Bdellovibrio bacteriovorus HD100: one gene and its partner. Each later gene encodes a partner of the first gene's protein in a complex. Links are inferred from orthologs where the notes say so. Each region holds a gene or a part of one and is shown in the gene's direction. Other genes may lie near its edges.

Region 1 (8,113 bases):
GTCTTCAATTTTGAAGAATCAGAACTATTTGTCAGAGCAAGCTGCAAAGTAAAGAGTTCTGTTGTGGCGATGAGTGACTGTCTGGCGGCAAGTTTGGCCGTACTCAGAGCAGTTGAATTTTACATAAGTTTGGCCTTGGCTGTCCTGGCCCATGACGTTGTTGGAATCGCACCAGCTGATGAAGTCGATGTAAAGTTCGTCTTGTGGACGGGAATAGTTAACTTCAGAAGCGAAAGCGGAACCGGATACAAGCATCAATACTGCGAAAACTGTTTTCATGGATGAACTCCTTATTTTTTAGATTTAAAAAAGTGGGACAGGAAATACGCCTTTCGCCGGTGGCGGTCAATTCCCCGTGAATCTTGTGAAAAAATGGTAATTACCAAGTTTGGGCATTTCGTCCGGGAAGCTGGCGGAACATTCAAGCCTCAGTCTTTCTTTGATTTCCAACAAGTAATTAGGGGATTTCAAAACTCTTTTGTATTTACTCTCTATAAATCTAGGAGCTGTTTTGACCCGTCTGTATTGGATTCTGCCAATCCTGCTGGTTTGCGTGTGTGCGCAGGCCAAAAGCTATCGTGTTCTTGCCGAGGACAACTGGCCGCCTTTTTCCTATGTGGAAAACGGACGCCTGCAGGGAGTCTCCGTGGATCTGGTGCGAGCGGCTCTTGAGATTGAGTCCTCGGAGGTGGAGCTTTTGCAGGTGCCTTATCTGCGCTGCCTGGCTTTGACGGCCATCGGGAAAGAGCCGGGCTGTTTTAACTCTGCAAAAAATCAGGAGCTGATTGAAAAGTACGTCTTCCCTGAAGAGCACCTTTTCCGCAGCCGGGGGCTGATCGTTACCAACCGCCATGTAAAAAAGACCAAACCCATAAGGTCACTCCGCGAGTTGGAAGGCGAAACTGTGGCTCATCCCAGTGGCTTTCCCTTTGGGAAGGACTTTGACGATAACAAAAAGATTCTGAAACAATTCACGGCCAATGACATGACCTCGTTAAAGCTGGTGGTGACCGGGCGGATAAACTACGCTGCCATCGACGAAATGGTTCTGTACTATTATCTGGAAAGAAACCCCCAGTTCCGCGGCAAAGTGGCCACGGTTCTGGAGCTGACCAATGAGCCCATCTATGTTCACCTTTCCCGCTCGCATCCGCAAAGCCGCGAGCTCAAAGAAAAGCTGGATCGGGGTTTGAGAAAGCTGAAAGCCTCGAATGACTACGCCCGCATCATGCAGCGCTGGCTGGGAAAAGACATCCCTTTGGACAACTTCCGATAAGCGCTGAAGGTGCCTCTTTTTGGGTTTCCTGTCACAGGGCTGACTGGGGTTCCGCGTCCTTTTGTGCCTTATAAGCAATTTAGCAGAGATAATAGCTTTTTTAGGGCCTTTCTCTTGTTTGCCGGCTGGTATGCTCGTTGCTCCTTTTTGGGAAACAGGAGTTCCCATGGCCATTCGTATCCTTTTCAAAAGCCTGCTTTTGCTCGCAGCCGTTTCTTTGACCGGGGCCCAGGCCTATGCCGAAGACGATGCCAATCTCCTGCTTTTTGAATCCGCCCCCAGCCAAGCCGAAGCCGCAAAAGCCCCGCGCACCGACATGCCTGACGAAGCGGTGATAAAACTGGATTTGTCTGAAGTGGTGGAAGGCGAGAAAGACTTTAATCGCAAGGCCTTTGTTGAAAGAGCCCGTGCTGCGATGACGGCTGATATTCCCAACGACAAGCTTTTTGAGTTTGAAGGTCCGCGCACGGAGGCCGAACTGGAAAAAGTGCTGGAGCTTTCTGATGCCGAGATCGCCAAGTTCCTGGCCAAAAAATCAGCCTTCCTTGGAAAGTTCGCCCGTGTGCTTTCTTTCTTCCGCGTGAAACCAGGCAAGATCAACAAGGCTTTGAACGAACTGAACAACCGCTTTTATGAAAGTTCCCATGTCGTTTCCCGCAGCAATGTGAAGGGCGGGACGATGATGGTTTCCATTGGGGCGGGCCTGGCGCTGCCGCAGAAGGTGATGGAAGCTCTTCGTGGCAGAAGCATTGGTCGTTTCATCCCTGAATCCGGTGGTTTCTTTTACATGCTGGGACTGGGGGCGGGGGTTTCACGCCAGGTGGGATCCGACGGCAAATCAAAAATGGTCTTTGAGATTTTCATGGATGTCGAACGCCTGAAGAAAACCCTGACCGGTGTGGCAGAGGTTTCTGCGGCCGGCACGTATGGGCTTGTGTTTGAAAAACGTGATGGCACTTTCGCCAGTCAGAAAAACACCACCATGTACGGTGGCGCGACAGGTGTCTTCCGCCAGGGGCCGAATCAGTTTGGCTGGGCGGCTTCCACGGGGATGTCGATGCCTCCGGGGATTGGTATTTTCCTCGTGTATCAGGATCATGCGACCCGATACTATCTTTTCCGTCTGGAGGGTTTAAGGGCGTCGATTCCGGCTCTGCGAGGATTCAAAGACAATATCATCTCGGCCTTGAGAAACTATGCGCACTTCGGCGGCAAGGTCGTCACCTGCCAGGGAGCTTTGTTCTAGGCTGTTAAAAGTTCCCTCCATCTTGCGGCCCTTCGGGGAAACTGGTAGGTTGCCGCGCATGACTACTAAAGTGCGCTTTACCGTTGCTTATGACGGAACAGGATTCTGCGGCTGGCAGAAACAAAAACCCGAGGACCAGATTTCGGTCGCTCAGGTGATCGAAGAGGCCCTGTCCAAGGTCTTCAATGAAAAAATCACCCTGTTTGCTTCCGGGCGCACAGACGCCGGGGTTCATGCCCTGAACCAGGTCTGCCACTTTTCTACGCATCGCAAGATTGATCCGAACAAGAAATGGGACCTGTGCTGGGCTTTGAATTCCCACCTGCCCCCAAGTATTGTGGCCAAAAAAGCCTGGATTGCTCCGGATGATTTCCATGCGACCTTGTCGGCGACTCATAAGACCTATCGGTATCTTATAGTGAACAAGCCCCGTCCCAGCGCCCATTTAAACCGCTATGCGGACTGGGTGCGTCTGCCCATCGATATCGAACATTTGCAGGAAAGTTCAAAATATCTCTTGGGAAATCAAGACTTTAAGAGCTTTCAATCGGTCGGAACCCCGGTTCCTGATACGGTTCGTGAGATCTATAAAGCAGACTGGGAGTGGCGCAAACCGGGTGTGATGCAGTTCACGATCACCGGCAGCGGCTTTTTAAAGCAGATGGTTCGAAATATTGTGGGGACCTCATTGTTTTTGGAGCGCAAGGGCCTGGATCCATCTAAAATGCAGGAGATCATTGCGGCTCAGGACCGCATGAAAGCCGGACCGCCGGCCCCCGCACAGGGCCTGTATTTGATGAAGGTTTATTATCCTCAGGACCTTGACAATAGGTGCCTAGAACTTTAAAACATCCCTTCCCGCAAAATAGTGTAAGAGCCCGTTGTTAAACTCAAACATATTTTTGCCGAGCAGACGGACGGTAAAACCGGCTGTTCAAAATGAAACTGGAGACTCTAAATGAAGACTTTCAATGCAAAAGCAGAAGAAGTTGAAAGAAAATGGTGGATCGTCGATGCTGCTGGCCAAAAAGTTGGTCGTGTAGCAACTCATGTAGCGACTATCCTTCGTGGTAAAAACAAAGCTATCTACACTCCTAACGTTGATACTGGCGACTTCGTTGTTGTTATCAATACGGACAAGATGGAACTTTCTGGAACTAAGTGGCAGGACAAGAAGTACTACTCTCACACTCGCTTCTTCGGTTCTTTGAAAGAGATGACAGCAGCTCAAGCGAAAGAGAAAGATTCTACTTTCATCATTCACGAAGCTGTTCGCGGTATGCTTCCAACAAACAAGCTATCCCGTCACGTTATCATGAAAATGAAGGCTTACACTGGTGCTGAGCATCCTCATGCTGCTCAAAAACCGGCTCTTTTCACCCTTCCATCTAAGAAATAATCGGAGATAGAAAATGGCAGCAGCTGATAAATTCTATTATGCAACTGGAAGAAGAAAAACAAGCGCAGCGCGTGTTTTCTTGAAGCCTGGTAAAGGCACTATCACAATCAACGGTAAAAAATCTGAAGATTATTTGACTCGTATGCAATCCCGCATGGTGATCGTACAGCCTCTTGATCTTTTGAACCAAATCGGTAAGTTCGACGCTAAAATCACTGTTGCAGGTGGTGGTGAGTCTGGACAAGCTGGTGCGATCCGTTTGGGTATCACTCGTGCATTGATCGCTTTCAATCCTGAATTCAAAGGGATCTTGAAGAAAGCTGGCTTCGTTACACGTGATCCTCGTATGGTTGAGCGTAAAAAATACGGTAAAGCGGGTGCGCGCCGTAGATTCCAATACTCCAAGCGTTAATTTGCTCGGACGCATTCTTTCGAGAATTGCGAATGGAAGAAAAAAGGGAGCTTTCGAGCTCCCTTTTTTTTATCCAAAATCTGATACCGGGTTCATCCAGCATTCGTTCTAAACATCAATTTTTGTTTATATTCCCTTTCTAATTGTAATTTTACTCCCATTGCAACGCTGTCATGTGGATGCTAGTCCTCTAGGCGGGGGAGGGGCTGCATGAAAAGTGCTGTCTTTGGCGTGTTGTTTTTCATGGGGGTTTTGGCGCAGGCTGAACAAGGGCCCGCCTACGTTGTTACTCCCAAAAGTGTTGAAGAGCGCTTGGCTGAATTGGAAGCCAATCAACATCTGCGCTATTTGAGTTTTTCTGGATTTTTGATCAACACCTACGATCATATTTCGGTCTCTGAAAGTTATCCCGACAGCTTGGACCATTCTGATTTGCAGTATCTGCGCCTGCGGTTTTCATTGAATGCAGATGCCGAGATCAGTCCCCAGGTTCGTGTGTATACTCGCCTGACCACAACCAAGTTCGTGAATAACTGGCGCACCCAAGGTGGATCACCCTCTTATATTCAGGACATTGAAGGTATTTACTCCAATTCCGGTTCCTGGATTTTTCTGGAAAAAGCTTACGTCGATTTGTCCTGTCCCGAATCGGTATGGACATTGTCGGTGGGACGCTTGCCGACTGTGAACGGCAGTCCTGAGCACATGTGGGATCTGCTGCCAAGGCAGGGCACGTATCCACTTTTGACTTTTGATGCTCCTTTGGGTGGGGCGGCGCTGACCTACCGGGCGGACAGGCTGCTGCCGCAGGATCATGAGTTGGCGGTGCGGTTGTTGTATACGCCGTTTGTGGACGTCTTCTGGGGGGGGAATCTTAAGTACCTCAAACCGCCACAGGATGACACCAACGGAAGCACTCCTGTCGGAAATGAAACGGACACCTTGATCAATATGGGTTCTGTGCAGCTGGACTATTCGATTCAGAACCCCCAGGGGGCGGAGCAGGCCGGGTTTATTCTTCAGTACTATAAAAGTGGACGTCTGCCATTTTCATCAGGTGCCGGCACTTCGGATTTGAATGTTCAGGTGGATGGTGTCACCGGTTTGCTGGATGTGATTGGGATTGCCCAGACCGGATGGGATGTTTCAATAAGTCATTCTTATACGAATGCGATCAGTGACGGTTTGTTGGCGCCGGGATTGGGATTTGGAACGGATCAGGAGCATGGCAGTAACTATGGCAGTCTGACTTTGTTGTCCACTCGCTATCGCTGGAGCAGCTGGGCGGCGGGTGCGGAATGGCTGTCCTCGTCTGATGCGCCCTTTTATTTTTCGGCAGCACCCGAGAACCTGACGCGTTTTTATTCAACTCCGGGTCACAGCGGGCATTTGTACCTCACTAAAAAGTGGTTAAGTCTGGTTACGATCAGAGCAGGCTATCGCCAGCAAAACTACAGCTCTTTGCCATTGGGATTCGGTCCGGTGCAGAGCACGGATCGTATTCTGAAAACCTATTACCTCAGCCTAAGAACGGATTTCTGATGAGTGGGGTTGGGTTTTTCTTTTCGATAGTCGTGATGACATTCATGGTTCTGGGGCCGACGTCGGCTTATGCCGGCAAGGTCGAGTCCATTCAGGAAGTCATAGAAAAAAAATGCAGGAAAAAGATCAGCTATGAAGAGGCGCTGTCTTTGATTCGTCCTTTGTATCTGACCTGTGTGCCGGGAACGAAAGTGACTGTATACGACAGCTGTCAGGTCAAGTGCCTGAAGCCCAATTCGGGTGCTGTCATCGGACGATAAAAAAAACGCCTCTTTCGAGGCGTTTTTCGTTTCATCTTGAAAGCTCTGTTAACAACAGATTACTTCGTGCAAGACAATGGGTAGATGTTACCGTTAGCAGCCAGGAAGCCGCCGAAAGTGCCATCAGATTCAAGGCTCAGGCCCAGGAAGCCAGTGTTAGTGATAACACCGTCAACTTGAGAGGACTTTTCAGTCAAAGCCAACAGGTTCAGGAAACCGTTCTGAAGTTGTTGAGCGATAGTGCCTTTGTCCATCTGAGAGAAGAACACAGCAGATTTAGAGCGCTCATTCAGGTTAACCATCACGAAGTCAGCGGACTGATCATCAGCCAAATCAACTGCCAAAGTAACAGCGTTAGTTTCGGAAGGAACAACACAAGTCATGATTCTTGTGTCTGCCATTGCGGAAGAACCCATAAGAATCATCGCAGCCATAACAAGCTTTTTCATTAAAACCTCCTATAAGGTGAACGGGGGGAGGCTATTTCAGTGTGCTGGACCATGCAATGCAAATGCATCGCACTATTTACCTATACGCGCACGCAACGTTCCACATTGGACGCAAACCTAGCCCTAGCACTAAGTCTTAAGTGCTCTGATTTAAAGGACTTATTCATGTTTATTAGATTATTCTTAGTGTTAACGAAATTTTGCATAAGGAACATCTGTGAACAGCTTGATTTCATCTTTGGTCGTCATCTTATTTTTCCAAACTGCTATTGCACAAGAGGCAGCACAGCCCACCCCTCCGGCGGCGGCTCCAGTCGCGGCTTCTGCGGAGACTCCTGAAAAAGCCGAGAAAAAAGAAACAGAGTTTTCAAGACCTCTGTTTTTTTCTGTGATGGATCAAGAGCTTAAAATCAAGAATCCCGTGGTCGAATACGATTTGAAAAAATCCAAGGGCAAGCAGCTTGAAATGGGCGGTCTGGTTTTCGACAACCAGTCGCTGTCTGCCAAAGTAGAAAACAACACACTGAATCTGACCTGGAATCATGAACTGGTTCCTGGCGGAGACGTGTCTGTGATCAATCAGCAGGGGAAAGAGTTGTGGAAGCAGCCCGTGAAGGGAACTGGCAGCTGGTCTTACTCCGGGATCCAGGAAAGCAAAGGCCCGCAGTGGAAGGACGGCGAACGATTCCGTTTCTGTCTTCGTGCGGAAGCCGGCAGGGGTTATTCGAGCATCTGTTCCCAGTGGTACGGGGTTGAGATCAAAGAAGGCAGCGTCCAAATCGGTGTGACCAAATCAGAAGCCAGCCCTCGTGTGATTTTCCAGAATGAAGAAAAGAAACTGCAGGGGGCCGAGGAAGTGGCGGTGGGAACTCCGGTTCAGTTCCTGGCGACGCTGGATTCTGATGCGACCTATGAATTCGTTTCTGAGCCAGTGGCGCCTGTGATTCGTGACATGATCGAATCTGAAAAGAAATCCGGTGATGTGACCCTGACCGGGGATCTGCCGAAGCCATTGAAGCTGGAATCCGAAAGTATTGCCGGCGAAGACTATGGTGCTGTGACTAAAATACTGGGCTTTGAAAGCACGATCGGGGCCCGCGCCGACATGTGGAAAGCGGATGTGCCTCAGAAAAACGCCCGCCTGACATTGCCGGGAAAATCCGGTGGGGTGTTTGTCTATAATCTGGAGATCACCGAACCACCTCGTCAGAAGGACCGCCGATTTATTTCCACGCGTGCACTGAAGGGCACTTATCTTTCCAAGGATCAGATGCCGGTACGTGATATGGAAGACAACGTGACGGTCTGGAACTTTGAAACTCCTCAGAAGTTTGCGATGAACACGGTGACACTGGATGTGCCGGGTGAAAAGTCCACGCACAAATCTTATCTGGAAATCTATCGTGCCGGTGCTGGTGAGGCCAGTTTGCGCCTGACCGGAGTTGTGACCAGTGAATCTGACTATGTGATTCTGGGGGAAGGCCACGTTTCCTGGTGGTTTAACGATCTGTTTGGCTGGCAGAACTATT
Region 2 (5,549 bases), 2.4 Mb from region 1 along the record:
CCCAGCTCCAGTTCGTGCAGTAGACAAAACTTTCTTGATGCCAGTAGAGGACGTATTCTCTATCTCTGGTCGTGGTACAGTTGTTACTGGCCGTGTAGAGCGTGGTATTGTTAAAGTTGGTGACGAGATCGAAATCGTTGGTATCCGTCCAACTCAAAAAACTACTGTAACTGGTATCGAGATGTTCCGTAAACTTCTTGACGAAGGTCAAGCAGGGGACAACTGCGGTGTTCTTCTTCGTGGTACTAAAAAAGAAGACGTTGAACGTGGCCAAGTACTTGTTAAACCAGGTACAGTTAAACCACACAAAAAATTCAAAGCTGAAGCGTACATCCTGACTAAAGAAGAAGGCGGACGTCACACTCCATTCTTCAACGGTTACCGTCCTCAGTTCTACTTCCGTACTACAGACGTTACTGGCGTTTGTACTTTGAAAGCTGGAACTGAAATGGTTATGCCTGGTGATAAGATCGAAGTTTCTGTTGAACTTATCGCTCCTATCGCTATGGAAAAAGAGCTTCGCTTCGCGATCCGTGAAGGCGGTCGTACAGTTGGAGCTGGTGTTGTTACTGAGATCCTTGAGTAATAACGCAGCGTAAGCTAAGTAATAATCACCCGGGGGACTCCTTGACAAAAGGGTCCCCCTCGGTGTTTCTTGGCAGTACCAAAAAGTAAGTCAAAAATGGCTTTTACTGGTCCTAAAATCTCCCATAAATAGTATCGCAAGGGAGATTATTGATGAGAAACGATCCTGTGCGGTCGGTTGTCATCAATAAGATCAGTAGGGGTGTAGCTCCAGCGGTAGAGCGAACGACTCCAAATCGTTAGGTCGTGGGTTCGAATCCCTCCGCCCCTGCCAATTTTGACTCCATAACTTTAGGATGAGGAATAATGGAAAAGGCCAACTCTAAGATTTTGACTATCAGCTTTGCACTTGCAGGTATCTTGGTCGGTTTGACCGTCTCTCTTCTAATCAAGGCATTCGCCGGCGCATTCGGTGTTGTGGCTCGTGCTGCTGACTCCGATATGGTTCGCCACGGGATCCCTGTTTTGGCAGGTTTCGCGTTGTTTGCCGCTCTTCAGTTCAACCCACGCGTTCAGACTTGGGGCGAAGAAGTAGTTTCTGAAATCCGTAAAGTTGTTTGGCCTTCTCGCAAGGACACAACGGCCATGACTATCGCTTGCGTGGTTATGGTTCTTATCTCCAGTGTTATCATCAGTTCCTTCGATCTGATCTCTGGCTTCTTAATCAACTTTCTTATGAAGTAAGGACGGAACCATGGAAAAAAAGTGGTACATCGTTAACGTTCAGACAAGCTGTGAAAACACAGCTAAAAAAGCCATCGAAGAAAAGATCAAATCTTCCAAAATGGAAGAGTTCTTTGGTGAAATCCTGATCCCTGCGGAAAGCGTAGTGGAGCTGGTAAAAGGTCAAAAACAGACCAAATCACGTAAATTTTTCCCGGGTTATATCTTCGTTCAGATGTTTTTGAATGATGAGACTTGGCATTTGGTACGTAATTCGTCTAAAGTCACGGGCTTCGTGGGCGGCACTAAAACCCGTCCTCCGGAAGTTCCTGAGGCTGAAGTTCTTCGTGTGACCCAGCAGATGGCTGGCGTTGCTGAAAAACCAAGACCGAAAGTGAAGTTCGCTGTGGGTGAGAACGTGACTGTTATTGACGGTCCATTCTCCAACTTCCAGGGAACAGTTGAAGAGATCAACGAGGACAAAGCGAAGCTTAAAGTTCTTGTGAGCATCTTCGGTCGTCCGACTCCAGTTGAGTTGGATTACATTCAAGTAGAAAAACCATAACCAGAAGCCGCATAGGGCGGCCGATGGATATTAATTAACACAACCTCTTGCAGGAGTGGGTCATGGCAAAAAAAGTTACAGGAATGATCAAGCTGCAGATACCGGCAGGGAAAGCTAATCCAGCTCCACCCGTTGGACCGGCGCTCGGACAGCATGGGGTAAACATCATGGAATTCTGTAAGCAGTTCAACGCTCGTACACAAGCGTTGGGTGATAGCATCATCCCTATCATCATCACTGTTTACCAAGACAGATCGTTTACTTTCATCACAAAAACACCACCGGTGTCTTCTTTGATCAAAAAGGCGTTGAAACTGGAATCCGGTTCCAAGCAGCCTCAGAAGGACAAAGTTGGCAAAATCAATAACGATCAAATCAAGCAAATCGCTACAACGAAATTGCCTGACTTGAACTGCTTGAAAGTTGAATCCGCAATGTCACAAGTTGCTGGTACGGCTAAAAGCATGGGCATCGACATCGCGTAAGGGTGGTATAAGATGGCAGGCAAAAAATTCGCAGCAGTCGCTAAAAAAGTTGATTCTGCAAAAAAGTACACTGTTGAAGAAGCATTCAAACTGGTTGTTGAAACAGCTCCAGCTAAATTTGATGAATCTATCGACGTAGCATTGCGTTTGGGTATTGACCCTAAGCAATCTGACCAACAAGTGCGTGGAGCTATCGCTCTTCCTCACGGTTTGGGCAAAGAAGTTAAAGTTGTTGTTTTCGCAAAAGGCCCGAAAGAGGCTGAAGCGAAAGCAGCTGGCGCTGACTTCGTAGGCGCAGACGACCTGGTAGCTAAAATCCAGGGCGGCTGGTTGGATTTCGATAAATGTATCGCGACTCCGGACATGATGGCGACTGTTTCTAAAGTTGCTAAGATCCTGGGGCCTCGTGGTTTGATGCCGAATCCAAAAATCGGTACTGTAACTATGAACGTTGGTGAAGCTGTAACTGCCGAGAAAAAAGGTAAGTTGGACTTCCGCGTTGATAAAGCAGGTATCGTACACGCTGGTATCGGTAAGAAATCCATGGGCGATGCTAAACTTAAAGATAACTTCATGACTTTGTTGGGAGCTATCGTTAAGGCTAAACCAGCATCTTCCAAAGGTATCTACCTTCGTTCTATCGCTGTAGCGTCCACTATGGGCCCAGGCGTTAAGATCGAGCCAAATGCGGCAGCTGCTGCAACTGGCGCTAACTAGTAAATTTTAAGGCTCTGAGCGTGCTCAGGGCCTTGTTTTTTATCTGGTTATTTTGTATTAGTTCATAAAATTATTGCGATCAGAGACAGTAGGTTTCTTTCAGTGGATGTAATCCCTCGTTTGTGAGGGGCCTACCGAGATAAGGCAAAAAGGTTCATGCGACCTCCAAACCGACCTGATTCGCACAGGCCCCTTCGCAAGAAGGGCAAAAAGTCTAATGAAAGGAGGCTCACATATGATCACTCGCGCAGATAAAGAGCAGGAGATTAAGCTAATCACGGAGAAATTCGGAAAGGCTAAGGGAGCTTTCATCGTCGACTTCAAAGGCATCAAGGTTGAGCAAGTAACTAACTTGCGTAAAAAATTGAATGCTGCTGATTCTGAGATGAAAGTTGTTCGTAATACTCTTGCAAAAAGAGCGTTCAAAGATCACCCAGCTATTGAAACAGCATTTGCTAATTCAATGAAAGGTACTAACGCCATCGTATTCTCTTACGGTGAAGTGAACGCGACTGCAAAAGCATTGGCTGATTTCGCTAAGGACGTAGAAGTTCTGCAAATCAAGTCCGGTGTTATGGACGGCGCTGCTTTGGATGATGCTAAGATTAAATTCTTGGCGACACTTCCGGGCAAAGACCAGCTTCGCGCTATGTTGTTGGGTACATTGTTGGGTGCAGGTTCTGCACTTGCTAGATGTCTTAACGCTTACGCTGAGAAAATGGGCGGCGGCGCAGCCGCTGGTACTGAAGAAGCTCCACAAGCGTAATTGCTTGAATCCCGAAGGTTCGGGACTGATGGTGCTGAATATTTGAATTTTTAAATAATTTTTTATATCCCTGGAGGATAAAATGTCTCTGACTAACGATCAAATCGTTGAAGCGTTGTCTGCGAAAACTGTTCTTGAGATCGCAGAACTAGTAAAAACTTTGGAAGAAAAATGGGGCGTTTCCGCTGCTGCTCCAGTTGCTGCTGCTGCTGCAGGTCCTGCTGCTGCTGTTGAAGAAAAAACTGCTTTTGACGTTATCCTTGTTGACGCTGGCGCCAACAAAATCAACGTTATTAAAGAAGTTCGTGGCTTGACTGGTTTGGGTCTTGCTGAAGCTAAAGCCCTTGTTGAAGCTGGTAACAAAGCTGTTAAAGAAGGCGCTACTAAAGAAGACGCAGAAAAAATCAAGAAAGCTCTTGAAGCTGCGGGCGCGAAAGTTACTGTTAAGTAATTTCTGCCACTTAGTTTATACTAATGCCGAAAGCCTCGTGGAAACACGGGGCTTTTTGCATTTTGGCCCTCGCTTTACCCTTCGTTGGGATTGGGCTGGGGGCTTAGGGGTGCAAAACCTTTCGGACAGTCCTCGCGCGGTGGGGGCTTTTTGTTTTGCGGTAGTATTTTATTTTTAGTTTTCTAAGTGCTGGATTGGATTTTCGGGCGCTGTGGAACTCAGGTTTTGCACCCTTAAGCCCCCAGCCCAATCCTAACGGGGCTTGCGGTGGCCAAAATGCGAAAAAGCCCCTTCGTTTGGTGCTTTGGACTTAGATTTTTGGTTTTTGAAATTATTAAGGCCCCTGTTGGGGCCTTTTTTGTTTTTGGGTGGTTGTTTTTACCAGGCGAAACCTAGTTTTACGCCGAAGGCTTCTTGGCTTTCGCGGTCGGATCTGTCCCATTTGATGTCTATGTGGCTGTATTCGATGGCGGCTCGGAGGCCTTTTTGATGGGTGCTTAGGCCCACGGAATAGTAACTGTGATTTCCTTCGTCGTCATAGGGGCCGAAGGTTCCGTTGGTGCTGGTGATGCTTGTTTTGACTTTGTGGAATTCGTAGATGTAGGAAAAGTAGGGGACCAGGTACTCGTATTTGTACCCTAGGCTGACTCCGGCTTGGGAGGTGGTGATGTCTGACTCGGCTTTGGCGTCGGTGGTGTTGTTGCCCAGGTAAAATGCGTCGGTTGTGGTTTCACTTTTTGTTCCGTAGGCGCCCATCAGGGAGCCGACCCACACTCGGTTTTGAGTTCCGTGGTTCAGGAACTGGAATCTTGCGCCCCACAGGAAGTTTTCCAGATAGACTTCTATCCCTTTGAAAACACTCACGCTTGCGTCGAATCCGACGTTGTTTGCGCCGGTCACGAAGTCGCTGGCGTCAATGTCGCTGTTGATCAGAACCTTGTCGCGCAGGGGTGGGTTTGAGTTGATGTCGTTGACCAGGGTCACTCGGGTTTCCGAGGCCATGACCACGGCGGCATGTCCTTGCCACTGTTCGTTGGATACCACCGGCATGTTGAAATGGGAGGCGCGCATGCTGATGGAGTGTGAACATGCTGATAAACTAAGCAAACTTAAGGCGAACAACGCTCTAAACATGGGGGTCCTTCCTTCGACTTTTTAAGCCTATGATGCGTCCTTGTTATGGGCTACTGATTAGCTGCAAAACTCGACTTTACACGACGCAATAACCGGCCATTTTTGGAGTGCCTGAAGTTTTTGGAAAGGCGCCAAAAACCTTTAGAATCACTTGCTTTATTGAAAACTTAGGGTAGTTTGAGA

What was found.
Region 2: rplM (region 1) and rplL share a complex: the UniProt entries of both Escherichia coli proteins name them as parts of the 50S ribosomal subunit. The link is inferred for Bdellovibrio bacteriovorus HD100 from one-to-one orthologs.

Annotation. Positions count from the first base shown.
Region 1 is NC_005363.1:456,764-464,876, forward strand. Bases 2,472-5,200 are described here. They hold rplM (50S ribosomal protein L13), read left to right. Parts: upstream 2,472-3,480; coding sequence 3,481-3,921; downstream 3,922-5,200. Other genes in these bases: BD_RS02250 (hypothetical protein), read left to right, coding at 2,472-2,522; truA (tRNA pseudouridine(38-40) synthase TruA), read left to right, coding at 2,581-3,369; rpsI (30S ribosomal protein S9), read left to right, coding at 3,935-4,333; BD_RS02270 (DUF3373 family protein), read left to right, coding at 4,544-5,200. Outside these bases: BD_RS02240 (hypothetical protein), read right to left, coding at 25-279; BD_RS02245 (substrate-binding periplasmic protein), read left to right, coding at 512-1,276; more of BD_RS02250, read left to right, coding at 1,443-2,471; more of BD_RS02270, read left to right, coding at 5,201-5,875; BD_RS02275 (hypothetical protein), read left to right, coding at 5,911-6,135; BD_RS02280 (hypothetical protein), read right to left, coding at 6,195-6,584; BD_RS02285 (hypothetical protein), read left to right, coding at 6,802-8,113. UniProt on the Escherichia coli protein: This protein is one of the early assembly proteins of the 50S ribosomal subunit, although it is not seen to bind rRNA by itself. It is important during the early stages of 50S assembly.
Region 2 is NC_005363.1:2,885,497-2,891,045, reverse strand. What follows is about bases 2,693-5,547. They hold rplL (50S ribosomal protein L7/L12), read left to right. Parts: upstream 2,693-3,863; coding sequence 3,864-4,232; downstream 4,233-5,547. Other genes in these bases: BD_RS13660 (hypothetical protein), read right to left, coding at 4,611-5,303; rplJ (50S ribosomal protein L10), read left to right, coding at 3,251-3,781; rplA (50S ribosomal protein L1), read left to right, coding at 2,693-3,015. Outside these bases: tuf (elongation factor Tu), read left to right, coding at 1-586; preprotein translocase subunit SecE, read left to right, coding at 892-1,269; transcription termination/antitermination protein NusG, read left to right, coding at 1,280-1,813; rplK (50S ribosomal protein L11), read left to right, coding at 1,876-2,298; more of rplA, read left to right, coding at 2,311-2,692. UniProt on the Escherichia coli protein: The binding site for several of the GTPase factors involved in protein synthesis (IF-2, EF-Tu, EF-G and RF3). Is thus essential for accurate translation.